2 regions of the Peribacillus sp. RS7 genome follow, and region 2 is predicted to be linked to the other one. Evidence: riboswitches for the same ligand, from Rfam matches in the RefSeq annotation. Region 2 holds a riboswitch; the other holds the start of a gene.
The links. Region 2 has a riboswitch for lysine ahead of ACDZ29_RS02440 (aspartate kinase). Riboswitches for the same ligand answer to the same signal wherever they lie in the genome.

Region 1 (9,405 bases), 1.2 Mb from region 2:
TAAATGACATTCAAAGGTTGGTTTTGGCCGGATCGGTCATGATTCAATACAAGAAAGATGATGAAATGTGTTTGTTGGTTCCATGTGTTCATAGTGTGAAAAGGCAAATTTCCACACCCGAGTCCGAGTATACGGTCGTTGGGTCCAAGGAGGCTTTTGTTGAATCGCTTGATTCGAATTTGAATCTGATTCGTAACCGTTTGCCCACTCCTGAATTGCAGTCCAAGGAATTTCGGGTCGGGAGCATCTCGCAAACAAGGTTAGCCGTTCTCTACATAGATGGGATAGTAAATCAACAGATCATTAATACAGTCATGCAGAGAATAGAAGATATAGAATATGATACGATCGTCGATATTTCGTTTGTAAGCCAGATGATCACGGATAATCGGAATTCGATGTTTCCGCAACTGATTGATACGGAGCGGCCCGATCATCTGGCTAGTGTATTATCGGAAGGGAAAATAGGGATCATGCTGGATGGATCTCCTCATGTATTAGTTGGTCCCAATACCATCATTTCGTTCTTTTCGTCATTTGAAGATTATTTTCAAATTTGGAATCTCGGTACTTCATTCCGTTTGATTCGGCTTTTCGCAGTGCTGTTTTCCGTTTTGTCATCACCTCTGTATGTTGCCGTTTTAACGTATCATTATCAGGTGATTCCAACGGATTTGCTACCCATCTTAATATCATCCAGGGGCGTGATCCCTTTTCCGCCGATTTTGGAAGCGATCGTGCTGGAAGGGACGATCGAATTGCTCAGGGAAGCAGCGGTCAGGCTGCCAGCTAAGGTTGGCTCCACCATCGGTATTGTTGGCGGAATAGTCATCGGTACAGCTGCTGTGGAAGCGGGATTTGTCAGTAATGTCTTGTTGATGCTTGTCGCTTTGGCTGCCTTGGCTTCATTTACGGTGCCGATTTACCAAATCAGTAATACGATTCGCCTTATCCGCTTTCCTTTTCTAATTGCAGCCCAGTTATACGGACTGTTTGGAATAGCTTTATGCAGTGCATTCATTTTAAGTCATTTATTGAAATTGACTTCGCTTGGCAGTCCATATTTAGATCCTCTTTACCCGTTAAGGATTCATGACTTTAAAGATAGTCTGATTCGCCTCCCTTTTTCAAAGCAGAAAAAACGCCCGCAATTTCTGCGGACGGAAAACCCACTAAGGATGAGGAAGAAGACGGAAACTCAAAAATCCCAAAGTGATATTGATGAATAAGGTGTAGAAAGCGGTGAGAAGGTATGGAAGTCAAACCAAATGAAACTAAACAAATATCCCCATTTTTTGTTTTTTTCCTTATGCCAGGCATGCAGATTGGCGTAGGGGTATTGGGGTTTGAACGGGTCATAGCGAAAGAGGCTGGCCAAGACGCATGGATATCAATCATAATTTCAGGGTTAATCATAAATGTTCTGCTTTGGATGTGTTTCAAGCTTTTAGGCAGGGGCCCCAAAACACTTGATTTGGTTGCCATCCATAAAGATTTGTTTGGTAAATGGGTAGGAAATGCTTTCAATATTTTATTCATCCTCTACTTCATAATGATCTCCATCATACTTATCAGGACTTATTTAGAGGTCATTCAGGTTTGGATGTTCCCTGGTGTTAATGTCCTGATGCTATTAACCTTCATTCTTATTCTCCTGTATAGTTTTGTGACAGGAGGGTTCAGGGTCATAACTGGTTTTTGTATAATCGGGCTTATTATTGGATCACCATTATTCCTTTTGAATTATTTTCCATTGAAGCACGCCCACTTTGAAAATTTGGGTCCTTTTCTTGATCATTCCTTTTTGGAAATCATGAAGGCCTGTAAGAAAATGACCCTGAATTACCTTGGTTTTGAATTACTCCTGATTTATTACCCATTCATTAAAAAGCGTGAACACTCTCAAAAGTGGGCACACTTAGGGGTGTTGTTTACTATGTCGATATATTTAATGTTTATTATTGTTTCATTAGCCTACTATCATCAAGATCAGCTGAAAGATGTAATATGGGCAACTTTGACGTTATGGAAAATTGTAGACCTTCCATTCATTGAAAGGTTCGAATACATAGGGATTTCCGTTTGGCTGTTCATGGTGCTGCCGAATGTTTGTTTAGGGGTTTGGGCAGCAAGCAGAACAGCGAAAAGAGCATTTGGATTCAGACAGAAAAAGATGTTGGTTTTCATCCTGCTTATCATTTTAGCTTCCTGCCTTTTTTTGGATAACCGCTATAAAATCGATAGGTTTAACACGATCAGTTCACAAATAGGCTTTTATATCATTTATTTGTATCTTCCTCTCTTATTCATATGGCAGTCGATCGTCTATAAAGTTAGGGGGGATAAATCATGAAAATCAAACTCCTCATGATTACATTAGCTTGTTTCTTGATGACGGCGTGCGGTGTGGAAAAGCAAATATTAGAAGATATTTTAATTGCTGAAGTCGTAGGTTATGATGATGCCGGAGACAATAAAATCAAAGGTACGGTCGTTGTCAGCGTTCCTCAGCCTGGTGAGGAAGCAGATCTAGGTAATGAAGTATATGAATCGATTTCCCATGATATAAAGGCAGCCCGCCAGCAAGAAAATGCAAAGACACCATTCCCGATTGTCGGCGGGAGGCTGACAGTCATTCTCTATGGTGAAGAGTTGGCGGGTAATGGGTTGAATGATTACGTCGATACATATCGGCGTGACCCGATGGTGGGACGGGATTTGTATTTAGCGATCGTTCATGGTAAAGCTGAGGATGTAGTTAAAATGGAACCGAAGTTGATTAAAACTCCAGGGGTTCAAGTAAAAGAACTGATCGAACAGAATATCCGAACTAATTTGCCTGATGTAGATTTGCACAGGTATTTATATGCAGTTCATGGTAAAGGGATCGATCCGGTCCTGCCCTTATTGGAAACTGCAGAAGACCATATACAGGTAAAAGGGATCGCCCTGTTTAAAAGTGATAGGTATATTGGTAAATATATCCCTTATGAGGATGGGTTTTTATTCAAAGTCCTTAGTGAAAACTTTAAGCTGGGGAATTATGAAATTAAATGGAAGGAAAATGACTATACAGATATCAATAACGTGGAGTCACGTGTCCATTATGATTTCTCGAATGTAAATCAAGACCCCAAAGTCAGGATTGAAGTGAAACTAAAAGCAAGTTTGCTAGAGGTCCAAGGTTATGACTTGGGCAAAGGGGTCGACCTGAATAAAATAGAGGCCAGGGCTGAACATGTCATTGGTAATAAATTAAATGAGATGGTAACCATGTTTCAGGAAAACAATATAGATCCGATTGCACTGGGTGATCACGCTAAAAGTAAAACAAGAAATTTCGATCAAAAACATTGGGAGGGGGCATATCCCCATATTCCCATCGAGGTGGATTTGGACATTGAAATGATTCAAACCGGAATTGCGGAATAAAAGAAGAATATTCTGAAGTTTCTCCCTTTATAATAGGGTATTGGTGTAATGATTATGTCAATGCGTTTAAAGAGGGGAGGAAAGGCATGGACAAAGCATGGTGGAAAGAGGCAGTTGTGTATCAAGTGTATCCAAGGAGTTTTATGGATAGTGATGGAGATGGGATAGGGGATTTAAACGGGATCTTGATGAAACTCGATTATTTACAAGAGCTGGGTGTGAACGTGATATGGCTATCCCCCATTTATCAATCTCCCAATGATGACAATGGGTACGATATCAGTGATTATCGATCAATCATGACTGAATTCGGGACAATGGCTGATTTTGATAGGTTGCTGAAGGCGGTGCATGAACGTGGGATGAAGATCATGATGGATCTGGTGGTCAACCATTCTTCAGATGAACATTCGTGGTTCATTGAATCCCGATCCTCAAAAGATAATCCAAAGCGTGATTATTATATTTGGAAACCTGGAAGGAATGGGGAAGAGCCAAATAATTGGGAGTCCATTTTTAAAGGTTCGGCATGGGAATATGATGAAGGAACGGATGAATATTATTTACATTTATTCAGCAAGAAACAACCTGATTTAAACTGGGAGAACCCTAAGCTCCGTGAAGAAATCTACAGCATGATGACTTGGTGGCTGGATAAGGGTGTCGATGGATTTCGGATGGATGTCATCAACTTCCTTTCAAAAGATCAGAGCTATTCAGATGGATCCGTTCATCATGAGAAGCAGTATGGTGATGGAAGCCCCTTTTTCCTGAATGGACCGCGCATACATGAGTTTTTACAGGAAATCAATCAACGGGCACTTTCTCGATATGACGTGATTACCGTTGGGGAGATGCCAGGCGTCACACCGGAGGAAGCACAATTGTTTACAGGTAAAGATCGTGGTGAGCTACATATGGTCTTTCAATTCGAACATATGGATTTGGGGTGCGGACCAGAAGGGAAATGGAGTAACGATAAGTGGAAGCTAAGCGATTTAAAGCGAATTCTTTCCAAGTGGCAGACTGGTTTGGAGGGGAATGGCTGGAACAGTTTATACTGGAACAATCATGATCAGCCCCGGGTTGTCTCAAGGTTTGGAAATGATGGAAAGTATCGTATTGAAAGCGCAAAGATGCTTGCCGCTTGTCTTCATATGCTTCAGGGGACACCTTATATATATCAAGGGGAAGAGTTGGGCATGACCAATGTTACATTTGAAAGCATCGATGAATACCGGGATATTGAAACGTTGAATTCATATGACGAACTCGTCAATTCGCGTGGCTGGTCAAAAGAGCGGATGATGTCAGCCATTCACGCCCGCAGCAGGGATAATGCGAGGACACCGATTCAGTGGAATGACTCCCGGAACGCAGGATTCACAAATGGGAGTCCATGGATTAAGGTTAATCCCAATTTTCCCGAGATCAATGCGGAAAAAGCCTACAATGATCCGAATTCCATTTTTCATTTTTATAAAAGGCTTATCCAAATACGCAAGAATCATGAAATCGTCGTTTATGGCCGTTTTGAACTGCTCTGTCCAGATGATGAACGAATATTTGCCTATACGAGAACGTTTGAAGAAGAAAAGCTGTTAGTGCTATGCAACTTTAAAGAGGAGCCGGCCTCCTATTCTTTGCCTGAAGAGCTGCATGCATATTCTGCTACAAGGCTGATCGGTAATTATGATCAGGAAGAAGAAGGAATCTCCACCAAACCTCTGCGTCCATATGAATGTCGTGTTTATCATTTGAAATGAAAAAAGGACCTGTTCTTCCCCGTTTAGAGAAGAGCAGGTCCTTTTACGTATTATTTGGATTTAAGGTCACATTCCTCAAGGGGAATTATTTTCGTTTTATGCTTAATTTTATAGCCGAACCATAGGACGAAAAATAGAATCAAGCCAATGTAGGAAACGAACATTGAATTCCAATCTATCCCATTGCTGCTGAAGGCTTGATAGCCTTGTCCAATGATAATGATGATACAAAGGACAAGTGCGAATATAGGTCCGAATGGGAAGCCTTTGGCCCGGTATGGTAAAGCATTCATATCAAGGCCTTGAGCTACGTAGGCTTTGCGGAACCGATAATGGGCAATCGCAATCCCGACCCAGGTGACGAATCCGGCCATGCCTGAAGCATTCAATAACCAGATATAAACAACACCATCTCCGAAAAATGAAGCTAAGAATGCAACGCAGCCAACTAAGGAAGTCACGATAAGTGCATTCACTGGTACTCCTCTTTTATCTAACTTGCCAAGGAATTTCGGTGCTTTCCCATCACGCGCCAAGTCCCATAGCATACGGGTTGAAGCGTACATGCCAGAGTTACCGGCAGAGAGTACAGATGATAAAATGATCGCGTTCATGATGGATGCAGCAAATGCAAGGCCCGCACGTTCAAATACAAGCGTGAATGGACTTACGGCAACATCTTCACTCAATAAACGTGAATCCGTAAACGGTATGATCATTCCAATTACAAAAATTGCAAGGATATAGAATAAGATGATGCGCCAGAAAACGGATCTGATCGCTTTAGGGATATTTTTTTCCGGATCCTCACTTTCACCAGCCGTCACTCCAAGCAATTCAGTTCCTTGGAAAGAAAAGCCAGCTGCCATGAATACGCCTAGAATCGTGAAGAACCCCCCGTTAAAGGGACCTTCGCCCATTGTGAAATTGGAAAAACCAATTGGGTCTTTCCCACCCATGATTCCGAGGATGATCAAGACACCAGTGATCAAGAATATGACGACCGTCACGACTTTGATCATGGCAAACCAGAATTCCGTTTCCCCAAAACCTTTAACGGACATGTAATTGATAAGAAACATTGTAATTAACGCAATGGCACTCCAGATAAAGGAAGGACTATCCGGGAACCAGAACTTCATAATTAAGACAACGGCTGCTAATTCAGCGGCAATGGTGATTGCCCAGTTATACCAGTAGTTCCATCCAATCGCAAAACCGAAAGACGGATCGACGAATTTGGATGCATAGACACGGAACGAACCGGCCACTGGCATGAACGCTGCCATTTCTGCAAGACTTGTCATTAAGTAATAAACCATGATGCCGATAATCGCGTATGCCACCAAGGCACCGCCGGGTCCGGCTGAATGAATGGCACCGCCACTTGCTAAAAATAAACCTGTTCCAATCGTTCCACCTAATGAAATCATCATCAAGTGCCGCGCTTTCAGGCTCCTTTTCAATTCAGTAGGGCTTGATGCTTGTTGTGAATTTGCCAATTGATGTTACACTCCTTTTTATTGGAAGGGAACGAAATATAAAAAAACAGCAGTCGAAAAAGATCGACGGCTGTTTATAATAAACCCGTTTATCCTTCCGAAGATAGCTCCCCACGCTTTTAGAAAAAACGTGACAGTGATGTTCCTGTTCGGAAACACCGCCAGCCAAGGTATACATGGAATATACCCAAACTTCGGCAACTTATCCTTTCAAACGGAGTCTTTAATTTTCCAGAATCTCGTCCGTTTTACTTTTATAAGCTGCAGCCTCTAACTCATCGGTAAATGAGGAAGTATTCAATTTTCTTAAATCGTTGCGCCATCTTGTAATTGACGACGGACGATTATACTCATGAAATTCATGCAATAGCTAATAGATTGCTAGTAATTGAGTAAACTTTACTATATCAAAATTATAAAATAATCTCATGGATATCGCAATGATTATTTTATGTGGTTATTTTTTCCTAGTTCAAGAAAGTCTGGAAGATTTGATGATACAAAAGTAAAGCTATTCTTAGCGTTATTAAACGCTCCTTCTTTTTATAAGGGCGTATTCCAGTTTTACATGTTTGACCACTTCGGGATTCTCGAATAGATCCACTGCCATTTTCCCAATCCATTCCAGCGGTAAGGAAATGGTCGTGATTTCGAGCATTTCACTCAGGCTATCATTATTGAAGCCGAGAATGGCCACATCTTCAGGTACCCTCAAGCCAGATTTCTTAGCTGTTAGAATGAAGCCTGCCGCCGTGTCATCATTAGTGATGATGATGGCCTCAGGTTTATTCATCATCGAATTCCAATCCTGAAACAATTGTTCACCGTCTTTGATGTGATAACTGCCTTCAAACAGCCAATCTTTATTGTTTATAAGTTGATGTTTACTCATGATATCGTTAAAAGCCTTTGTACGGAGAGAACTGTTTCTGCTCTTTTTACGGCCAAGACTGTATCCGATTTTCTGATAACCTTTAGCAATCACGTATTCAAGGGCACAGGAGAAAGCTGCATAATGATCAACGCTGATGGATGAGAATTCAGCCTGGGCTGTATCTTCACATAAGATAATCGGTCCATATTTTTGATACTCCAAGAGGATTTTCATTTCCGAAATTCTTGAACAAACGATAATGCCATCGAGTTGCTTCATTTGCAGCATATTCAAAGCCTGGATTTCTTTCTCTCTTTCGTAATGGGTCTGAAAGATGACTAGATGACAGCCGATTGCATTCGCCTGTTTAGAAATTCCGTTAACGATTGCCCCGTAATATGGGTGATTGGTGAAGGGGATGATGATGCCGATAAGATTTGTTTTGCCTTTAGAAAGATGGATGGCGTTGATGTTTCTTGAATAATTCAAACGGTCAATGGCTTGTAAAACGCTCGCTCTTTTTTCAGGGCTTACATAAGGATGGTCATTCAATACACGGGACACTGTTGAGACAGATACACCAGCACTTTGAGCAATTTCTTTAATATTTGTCATGGGATCACCGTATTTTCTTTTTTTATATTGTACAGTATGAAACCCATTTCATAGCAAGAGAACACAGTGGGGCTGCTGAGGATTTCTTCAAATAAGGTCTTGTTCTGGTATGGGTTTCATCCTTTAAGATTGGTTTAAGTCTTAGAGGAGGAGGAGATCATGATGGTCCAAACTTTAATTACCCTGTTTGTACTTTGCGGAATCGAATTGGGATTGGCGTACCTGGCAATTTCATTGAAGTCGGAAAAATGAGTGGCAGCGCACATGGAATGACGGAATGCCCGTCGGGAATTACGCGATTTACTCTGTATTCCACGGCATTAGGCGTGAAATTCGCCATTTTCCTAGTGAATAATAAGGAATTACTCGTGAATTCCGCATTTACTCGTGAATTTTGGCACTTTACTCGTGAAATCCGCGCTTTTACTCGTGAATTTTGACACTTTACTCGTGAAACCCATGCATTTACTCGTGAATTTCACGTTTTCCCGCCATAAACAATCGAAATAGCCCCTCAAGTTTATTTTCACCATTAAAACTCCACAATATAAATATAACTTCATCACGTTTCATGTTATGGAAGAGGGAACTCTTCTTCATAGAAATGACTGACTGTCCGGAAGGTGCACGTGATTTTCCGGACAGTTTTTTGCTGTTTGTAAAATCATTCGGTGAACTCAGATCCCGAAGTTATTTTTGGGGATTTTTAATAAATGATTAATCTGCTTTATGAAAAAATTGTTGCACTTTTTTCATATACTTGTGTATAGTATAAAATAAGTTGTGTAGAGGAAACTTTTTAGCATTTGCGACAATGTAAAAAAATTTACGCTTAATTTTGCACATGGCAAACATTTTTAGAGAGATGAAAAAGGGAGGGAATATGGATGGGTTTTCTAAAATCTATTGGGGGCGTGCTTGCTGCATTGCTGATTTTAACGGGGTGCGGCAATGACGCGGCCGAAAGGGATAAAGGCAGTAGCAAGTTGAATGTCGTTGCAACAACGGGAATGATTGGGGACTTGGTTGAGAATATCGGCGGTAAACATGTAGAGGTCACAAGTTTAATGGGACCGGGAGTCGACCCCCATCTATATAAAGCGACACAGGGTGATGTGAAGACACTGGATTCGGCTGATATGATTTTTTATAACGGTGTGCATCTTGAGGGGAAAATGACGGATATATTTGAAATGATGAGCAAGGATAAACCGAC
Region 2 (9,405 bases):
ATCAAAGTTAACTTCAGCACCCATAGCTGCTTGAATTCTAGTTGCCCATATATGCCAAACAAGGAAAATCAACGTTATGATTCCAGTTAGACGTTGCAGCATGAACATCCAGTTACGGAAGAAACTAAATCTGCCTAAATTGTTTTTTGCTGTAAAGGCAATATAAATTCCGTACACAGCATGGAAAATGAGCGGTAGATAGATAACGACCCATTCTACCAAAATCTTCACGGGCGTATACTCAATTAAATGAACTGCCCCATTAAAAGTTTCTTCTCCTTTTGTTGCCATAAAGTTTACCGATAAATGAAAAATTAGGAATAGACCAATTGGAATTACTCCTAGAAGTGAATGAAGCCTGCGATTCCCAAACTCACGATTTTTTGCCACTAAGTGCCCCCCCTTAATTTGTGAAAAATCATGCAAAGATAAACTGGTGGCTACCTTTTATCTCCGCGTGAAAATACAGTATAGAGTCAAAAAAACTCCTCTATACTTCCTTTACAATTATGTGACATGTCCATTTTACTCCTGACTTCTATGTGCGTCAAGAAAACGGATACAAGAAATCTCTTTTTCAGAATAGATTTTATTGGATTAAATTGGCTATTTTTTGTTTGTCAAGATGATATTTTGAAGAAATTTCAAATTTAACTATTAATATCTCGGTATAATTTCTCATTTTTTTCCAATTGTTATTTAAATAAATAAAAAACAGTATAATTTGCAAAAGAAATACGTTTATAATAGATTTACAGAAAGAGGCGATAAACTATGAAAAAAAATATTGCTGCTGCGATAGAAGAAGAGATTCAAGCTGAAGAAATTCAAACTGAAGAATTCCAAGTTCCAGCTTTCGGATACGAATTAATCAGAGAAGTTCTATTGAACGATATTCTCGGAAAAGACTCTAATCAAATCCTCTATTGGGCAGGTAAACAGTTAGCAAGAAAATTCCCATTGAATGGCGATCAGGAAGTGATTGAATTTTTCCAGAGCGCTGGATGGGGCAATCTGGAAATCATGAAGTATTCAAAAAACGAGATGGAATTATCCCTGACGGGTGAAATAATCAGCCGCCGCCTGGATTTACACCCTGACTGTCACTTCCAACTTGAAGCCGGTTTCCTTGCCGAGCAGTTTACACTGCAAAAAAAATTCCTCAGCGAATCAACGGAAGAAATCAAACGCCGCGCAAAAAAAGTGATATTCACCATCCAATGGGATCCCAGAGACCCTATCTAACGAGCCCTTAAAACAGACTTACCCTTTTTACCGGAAGTCTGTTTTTTTATTGGACTCCTTACACTCAAGCTAGCACATTTGCATGCTGTCCAAGTTTAAATGCTTCATGAAGAGATTCGACCGCCTTCACCATTTCCTTTTCATTGACGACAGTCGAGACTTTAATTTCCGATGTGCTGACCATTTTCACTTGGATGCCTGTATTGGCCATCACTTCAAACATCTCGGCAGCCACTCCTGGATTGGATACCATACCAGATCCGACGATGGACACTTTGGCCAACCCACCCTCCGTTTCGATTCGGTCGAATGCCAATCGTTCTTTATTGTTTTCCAGCACGATCAATGCCGCTTCCGTATCTTCACTTTTTGTGGAAAATGATAGATTGGTCGTATCCTCGGCAGTCATGCTTTGAATGATGATGTCCACATTAATCCGGTTTTTCGCAAGTGTCGTGAAAATTGTGGATAATGCACCAAGTGATTGTGGCAAACCATAAATTGTGACCCTAGTAATACTGTCTTCAAAAGCAATGCCGCGTACAATTAAGTTTTCTTCCATAGTTGCTTCCTCCTCTATGATCGTTCCTGATTCTCTCTCCATGCTTGAACGGACTTCAAGCGGGATTTGATAATTCTTTGCATATTCGACAGCCCTTGGATGTAGGACGCCCGCCCCCAGGTTTGCAAGTTCCAGCATCTCATCGTAAGAAATGGATTGAAGTTTTCGCGCACCTTTTATGTAGCGTGGATCCGTAGTGAAAACACCCGTTACATCCGTATAAATATCGCATCTATCCGCATTCAGCGCTGCAGCGATGGCAACCGCCGTCGTATCGGAACCACCCCGCCCTAAGGTAGTGATTTCCCCATTTGCATCGCTCCCCTGGAAACCGGCTACGACCACAATTTTCTTTTCCTGGAGTTGGGCTTGAATCCTTGTAGAATCGATGTTTAAAATCCTGGCATTCCCATGAACGGATTCCGTTTGCATGCCTGCCTGCCAGCCTGTGTACGAAATGGCTTCATGTCCTTTTTCAATCAATGCCATCGTTAACAGGGATATCGTGATCTGTTCCCCCGTCGTCAATAGCATATCCATTTCCCTCTTGCTCGGGGTTCCGGAAATATCTTGGGCCATGGAAACCAATTGATCTGTGGTTTTCCCCATAGCTGAAACAACGACTACAACACCATTTCCATTCTCCACTTCCTCGATTACCCGATTGGCAACATTTTTGATTTTTTCTACGCTTCCGACGGATGTTCCGCCGAATTTTTGAACGATTAATGCCATCCTAATGCACCCTCTCTACCTTTTTAGGCAATAAAAAAAGCAATGAGAAATATCTCATTGCTGTGATCACATATCTGATACTGTAAACACAGTGAGATAGCTCTCCAGGGTATTAACCCTGACAATCCGCCATTTATTAAATGTCAGACCAGAAAAACAAGGTATGAGTCTTGTCTTCCTTCGGCGTCATCCCCTTTCAAAACCTTTCATGGAAGCTCATACTTCTCCAGGTTTTTACTCTTGAATTCCGCACCTCTATCAGCACTTTTAAGTTGTCTAGTTAAAAATTCCTTTTAATCATAGCATAGGGAATAGTCGGTAGCAAGATTATTCTTGTAATTTTCTTACGATTCCCTCGGCTACCCCTTTTGGCATGCCCGCTTCCATAATTTCCTCGGCCGTTGCCTCTTTGATTTTCTTTAATGACCCAAAATGCCTCAACAATTGCTTCCTTCGCTTTTCCCCGACACCTGGAATATCATCTAGCTGGGAGTGAACCGCATTTTTCCCGCGTAGCTGGCGATGAAACGTAATCGCGAATCGATGCACCTCATCCTGAATTCTTTGCAATAAGTAAAATTCCTGGCTACGTGAATCAAGTGGTACGAGTTCAAGCGGATTTCCAATCATCAACTGCGAGGTCCTATGCTTTTCATCCTTAATGAGACCTGATAGTGGAATATCAAGGCCCAATTCATTCTCCAATATATCCCGAACGGCTTCCACATGGCCCTTTCCACCATCGATGATGATTAAGTCCGGAAGCGGCAGCCCTTCTTTCAATACTCGTGAATACCTTCTTCTGACCACTTCACGCATCGATTCATAATCATCAGGTCCCTGGACCGTCTTGATCTTATATTTACGGTACTCCCTTTTTTCCGGTTTCCCATCAATGAACACGACTAAAGCGGAAACAGGGTCACTTCCCTGAATATTGGAGTTATCGAAAGCTTCAATTCGGTGCGGGGTGTAGATGCCTAATTGGGTCCCGAGGTTTTCTACCGCATTGATGGTTCTTTCTTCATCCCGTTCAATCAAGGAGAATTTTTCCTGAAGGGCGATGGAGGCATTTTTATTCGCTAATTTAAGCATGTCTTTTTTCGATCCCCGTTTCGGGTGAATCGTTTTGACACCAAGGAGCCCTTCGGCCATTTCAGCATCCACTGACTCAGGCAGCAAGATTTCCTTTGGTTTAAAGTGGTTGGTAATCTCGTAAAACTGACCGAGGAATGTAAGAAGTTCCTGTTCCGGTTCATCATAGACAGGAAAAAGTGAAACATCTCTTTCTATCAATTTACCCTGTCGGACAAAAAATACCTGAACACACATCCAGCCTTTATCATAGGCAAACCCAAATACATCCCTGTCGATGAAATCGGTCGTCATCATTTTCTGCTTCTCCATCGTAATATCGATGTGGGCAATTTTGTCACGGAACTCTTTGGCCCTCTCGAAATCGAGATTTTCTGATGCCTCCAGCATTTTTTCAGTCAGTTCTTTTTTTATCTCAGTATGTCCACCGTTCAAGAAGCGGTTGATATCATCCACCATTTTCTTATATTCCTGTTCCTCAACATCATAAACACATGGGGCCAGGCACTGGCCAAGGTGATAATAAAGACAAACACGATCAGGTAAGGTATTGCATTTTCTAAGGGGATAGATGCGATCGAGCAATTTTTTCGTTTCGTTAGCTGCAAAAGCATTTGGATATGGTCCGAAGTATTTCCCTTTATCTTTTTTTACTTTTCGCGTAATGATTAGACGTGGATGACGTTCCGCCGTCAGCTTGATGAAAGGGTACGTCTTATCATCCTTAAGCATGACATTATATTTTGGATCATGTTTTTTGATTAAGTTCAGCTCTAAAATAAGCGCCTCGATATTGGAAGAGGTAACGATGTATTCAAAATCCTCTATCTCATTCACAAGCCGAAATGTTTTTCCATCATGAGAACCCGTGAAATAAGAACGGACACGATTTTTCAACACTTTCGCTTTGCCTACATATATGATCGTTCCCTGACGATCTTTCATTAAATAACAACCAGGTTGATCGGGAAGAAGGGCAAGTTTATTCTTTATTTGTTGGTTCATGCATTCAGCCTCCTGTTCTCCCATTTTACAATTATTATATATCAAGTTAGCGAAAAAAGCTTCAAGTCCGCAGACTTGAAGCTTTTTTTAGCTAACTTACTATTACGAGTGTTTTGAAATAAGTTCAGCAAGTGCTTCTTTAGGTTGGAAACCAACAACTTTATCCACCACTTCACCGTCTTTAAGGACGATTAATGTCGGGATGCTCATCACACCGAATTTCCCAGCTGTTTCTTGGTTTTCATCTACATCCACTTTTACGATTTTCGCTGTATCGCCAATTTCAGTATCAAGCTCTTGAAGAACAGGAGCGATCATTTTACAAGGTCCGCACCATGGTGCCCAAAAATCTACAAGAACTACACCTTCGCTAGTATCTGTTGTGAAAGTTTGGTCAGTTGCATTTACAATAGCCATATATATTTCCTCCTCAAAATTACTCAAATAACTAAAGACAGTATACCATTGTTGCTAGAAACGATGCTAATATTTTGCTTCAGTGGTAGGATGTCCAAAAAAAGAGTAAATATGCAGGCTCAAACCTTGCCTAAAAGCCAAAAAAAATGAAGGGGCAAGACATGTATCGGCTTATGCCAAATGTCTTGCCCCTCATCAGAATTTATTTCTTTTAAGCGTTAACTTTTAGTTTTTTGAATTCTTCCGTAAGTAATGGAACGACTTCGAAAAGATCTCCGACAATTCCATAATCAGCTATATTGAATATGTTAGCTTCCGGGTCTTTGTTGATGGCAACGATAACCTTGGAGTTGGACATCCCCGCTAAATGCTGTATCGCTCCAGAAATACCGCAGGCGATATAAAGGTCTGGTGTAACGACTTTACCCGTTTGCCCGATTTGCAAAGAGTAATCGCAATAGTCCGCATCACATGCACCGCGGGAAGCACCTACCGCTCCGCCCAGTACTTGTGCCAGTTCCTTCAATGGTTCAAAACCATCTTCACTTTTCACGCCACGGCCACCTGCGATGATTACTTTTGCTTCTGAAAGGTCGACCCCTTCACTAGCTTTTCTAACAACATCTTTGATGATTGTGCGTAAATCCTTAATATCCACACTTAATGCAGAAACATCACCAGAACGGGACTCATCTTTCGCTAACGGTTCAATATTGTTCGGGCGGATTGTCGCGAATATCACGCCATCTGTAACAATTTTCTTTTCAAATGCTTTACCAGAATATATCGGGCGGGTGAAAACGATATTTCCGCCTTCTTCTTCAATGGATGTAACGTCGGAAATCAATCCTGATTCAAGCTTTCCAGCCAATTTAGGTGCAAGGTCTTTTCCCAGAGCCGTATGTCCAAAGAAAATCCCTTCTGGCTTTTCCTGCTCGATGACGGCAAGCAATCCTTGCGCATAACCATCTGAAGTATATTGTTTCAATTGATCATTTTCGACTGCAACAACCCGGTCTGCACCATACTGGATCAATTCATTTCCGAAATTTTGAACACTGTCACCAACTAAAACACCTACGATTTCCCCGCCATCTGCAGCAAGTTTAGCCGCACCGATAGCTTCAAATGATACATTTCTTAGTGAACCGTCGCGAACTTCGCCCAATACCAGAAACTTTCTAGCCATTTATAAAAACCTCCTGTGCTCTATTTTATCTATTTGTCGTGTGTTGTTGTTTTAAAAGTACCGTTTCGATTAAATCACTTTTGCTTCGCTGCGTAATAATTGAACAAGTTCGCTGACTTGGGCACCGATTTCGCCGTTCAATACTTTTCCAGCTTCTTTTTTCGCAGGAAGGTAGATTTCAATCGTTTTTGTTTTTGCTTCAACATCTTCCTCTTCCAAATCCAGGTCATCCAATTCCAATTCTTCAAGCGGTTTTTTCTTCGCTTTCATGATTCCCGGCAAAGAAGGATAACGTGGCTCATTTAGCCCTTGTTGAGCTGTCACTAACAATGGAAGAGATGCTTCGATCGTTTCAGAGTCCCCTTCGACATCCCGGATAACGCTTACATTTCCATTTGCAATGTCCAGTTTAGTAATGGTTGTAATATAAGGAATTTCTAAAATCTCGGCAACTCGTGGACCCACTTGACCAGAACCGCCATCGATTGCAACGTTCCCTGCAATGATTAGATCGGCATTTTTACCTTTTAAGTATTCGCCTATAATTTTGGCAGTCGTGAATTGATCGCCATTTTCTATGTCGTCCTCAATATTTATCAATACGGCTTTGTCAGCCCCCATTGCAAGCGCTGTGCGTAATTGCTTTTCAGCCTCTTCGGTTCCGACAGAAATAACCGTTACTTCGCCGCCTTGTGCATCTCGCACCTGGATTGCTTCTTCAACAGCATATTCATCGTATGGATTAATGATGAATTCTGCTCCATCCTCATTAATTTTCCCGTTGGATAGTGTAATTTTTTCTTCTGTATCAAATGTTCTTTTCAGCAGTACATAAATGTTCACGATAATACCTCCCGAATGATTTGAGTTTTGAAGATTATGAATTTTATTGATATATATTATTGTATTCTTCAAATTTCATCAAAATCCTGCATGATATATAAAAATAGTTATTTATTTCCCTTTGAATACAGCTTCTCTTTTTTCCATGAAAGCGCCAATTCCTTCTTTTGCGTCAGCAGTATCGAAAGCTTTGCCAAAGAGGTCGGCTTCCCTTTCCACACCTTTATAGTAGGAATCATGCTTGGAATAATTTAATAATTCTATAGCCGCCTTTAAAGCCAGAGGGCTTTTCTTGGCAATTTTATTGGCTAGTTCCTTCGCTTTTGGAATCAGTTCTTCATCCGAGAAAGCATGATTGGCCAATCCGCATTGCACAGCTTGGATACCTGTAATCGGTTCACTTGTAAACAGCATTTCAGCGGCTTTTGCCATACCCACATAACGAGGAAGACGCTGGGTGCCAGCAAATCCAGGTATTAAGCCCAACTGCAGTTCAGGCAAACCTAGTTTAGCCTTTTCGGTTACCAAACGGATGTGACAGGACATGGCCAGCTCCAATCCTCCGCCAAGCGCCGCACCATGGATGGCTGCAATGACCGGCTTTGGAAAAGATTCGATTTTCTCGAATACAGATTGACCATTCTTGGTCAGCTTCTCGAAAGCCTTACCGTTTGTCACTTCCGTAAACTCTTTAATGTCTGCTCCTGCAGAGAAAAATCTTCCTTCACCATGAAGAAGGACAACCCGTACGGCTTCGTCTTGCTCAATTTGATCAAAGGCCTGTGACAGCTCTCCGATGATTGCCGTAGAAAGCGCATTTGCTGGTGCATGATCAATCGTTATAAATGCTACATGATTTTCGACAGAAAGCTTAAGGTATTCCATATCTATCCCTCCTGGCATCTAGTCAAACTTTTTTGAAAATTCTATATGTATCACTTCCCGGTAAGCCGGAAAGCATATTAACCGATTCTTTCGAGGATGGCTAGCCATCCTCTATTAAAATCGTTAACTTTTCAAGCCACAGCCGCCAATTAGAAGGCGGTGAACGTCTGGTGCAAGGTCTGGGAGCGAATACTTTTGCTCATTCATGACCCAAGTCGTCACTGTTTCGTCAATCGTTCCAAAAATCATCTGCCTGGCAAGTAAATTATTTAAATCAGGCAAAAATTCGCCGTTCTCTTTTCCTTCTATAATGATCTGATCGATTAAATTTAAATATCCTCTTAACACATCATTAATCCTTAGGCGTAATTCTTTATTCGACTGTCTTAATTCCAACTGAGTGACAATTGCTAAATTCACGTCTTCTGAAAGGTTTTGAAAATGTTTTTGGATGAGCACATGCAGTTTATCCGAAGCTGTGGTCTTTCCTTTTAGTTCTTCTTCGATCTGTTCCACAAAATAGCCCATCTTTTCATGGAATAATGATATTAAGATATCTTCTTTATTTTTAAAATAAAGATATATGGTGCCATCCGCTACGCCTGCCTGCTTGGCGATTTTGGATACTTGAGCTTGATAGTAACCGTTTTGGGCAATGACGATAACGGCCGCATCAATAATTTGGTTATACTTTGGTCTGTTGCGTTTCACTGGATGTCCCCTTTCAGAAAATGAATGAATCATCATTCATATTTCTATCATAAAATGACGACCCTTTACTGTCAAGCAAAAACTTCTAAGAGTCATGGCATTCCACTTATGTTCATTGTACAGCCCCGATCCATAGGTTGTCCAGTCGTTCTGCAAAACACGGAGCCCTATTCCGCTGCTCCGTATGAAGGGGTTGCTTGTTTACGCTTCTTTTCTTTCCTCCGATATTTTTTTCTTTTCTTCCTCGATAAGGACTCTTCTCAGGATCTTTCCTATCGTCGTTTTAGGAAGTTCCTCCCTAAATTCATAGCTGCGCGGCACCTTATAGGAAGCCAGGCTTTTTCTAGCAAAATCATTCAATTCATCTTCAGTCACCCGGGCATTTTTTTTCAGTACGACGTAGGCTTTGACGGTCTCACCGCGATATGGGTCAGGGATACCTGCCACAACAACCTCCTGTATGGCCTCATGCTCGTATAGTACCTCTTCCACCTCACGTGGGTATATATTGAAACCACCAGCAATGATTGTATCCTTTTTCCTCTCGACTACATAAAAGAACCCCCGCTCATCCATGTAACCCAGGTCGCCTGTTAGTAGCCAGCCATCTTTAAAAGTGCTTTCCGTTTCATCCGGACGGTTCCAGTAACCTTGCATTACCTGAGGTCCTTTTATGGCAATCTCACCAATTTCATTCGGAGGAAGCTCTTCGCCCGTT

Region 1: linked by a shared signal. The riboswitch ahead of ACDZ29_RS08525 (amino acid permease) and the one ahead of ACDZ29_RS02440 (aspartate kinase) in region 2 are both predicted to bind lysine.

What each region holds. Positions count from the first base shown of each region.
Region 1 covers NZ_CP168135.1:1,632,909-1,642,313, reverse strand. The annotation lists gene ACDZ29_RS08545 (spore germination protein) at 1-1,229, shown strand, start outside; gene ACDZ29_RS08540 (GerAB/ArcD/ProY family transporter) at 1,253-2,353, shown strand; gene ACDZ29_RS08535 (Ger(x)C family spore germination protein) at 2,350-3,432, shown strand; gene ACDZ29_RS08530 (alpha-glucosidase) at 3,519-5,198, shown strand; gene ACDZ29_RS08525 (amino acid permease) at 5,249-6,700, opposite strand; lysine riboswitch at 6,797-6,981, opposite strand; gene ACDZ29_RS08520 (LacI family DNA-binding transcriptional regulator) at 7,227-8,189, opposite strand; gene ACDZ29_RS08515 (hypothetical protein) at 8,438-8,629, shown strand; gene ACDZ29_RS08510 (metal ABC transporter solute-binding protein, Zn/Mn family) at 9,077-9,405, shown strand, end outside.
Region 2 covers NZ_CP168135.1:463,090-472,494, forward strand. The annotation lists gene ACDZ29_RS02430 (succinate dehydrogenase cytochrome b558 subunit) at 1-390, opposite strand, end outside; gene ACDZ29_RS02435 (YslB family protein) at 775-1,245, shown strand; gene ACDZ29_RS02440 (aspartate kinase) at 1,310-2,542, opposite strand; lysine riboswitch at 2,632-2,808, opposite strand; gene uvrC (excinuclease ABC subunit UvrC) at 2,870-4,642, opposite strand; gene trxA (thioredoxin) at 4,745-5,059, opposite strand; gene ACDZ29_RS02455 (electron transfer flavoprotein subunit alpha/FixB family protein) at 5,271-6,248, opposite strand; gene ACDZ29_RS02460 (electron transfer flavoprotein subunit beta/FixA family protein) at 6,318-7,091, opposite strand; gene ACDZ29_RS02465 (enoyl-CoA hydratase) at 7,203-7,976, opposite strand; gene ACDZ29_RS02470 (TetR/AcrR family transcriptional regulator) at 8,100-8,687, opposite strand; gene ACDZ29_RS02475 (AMP-binding protein) at 8,889-9,405, opposite strand, start outside.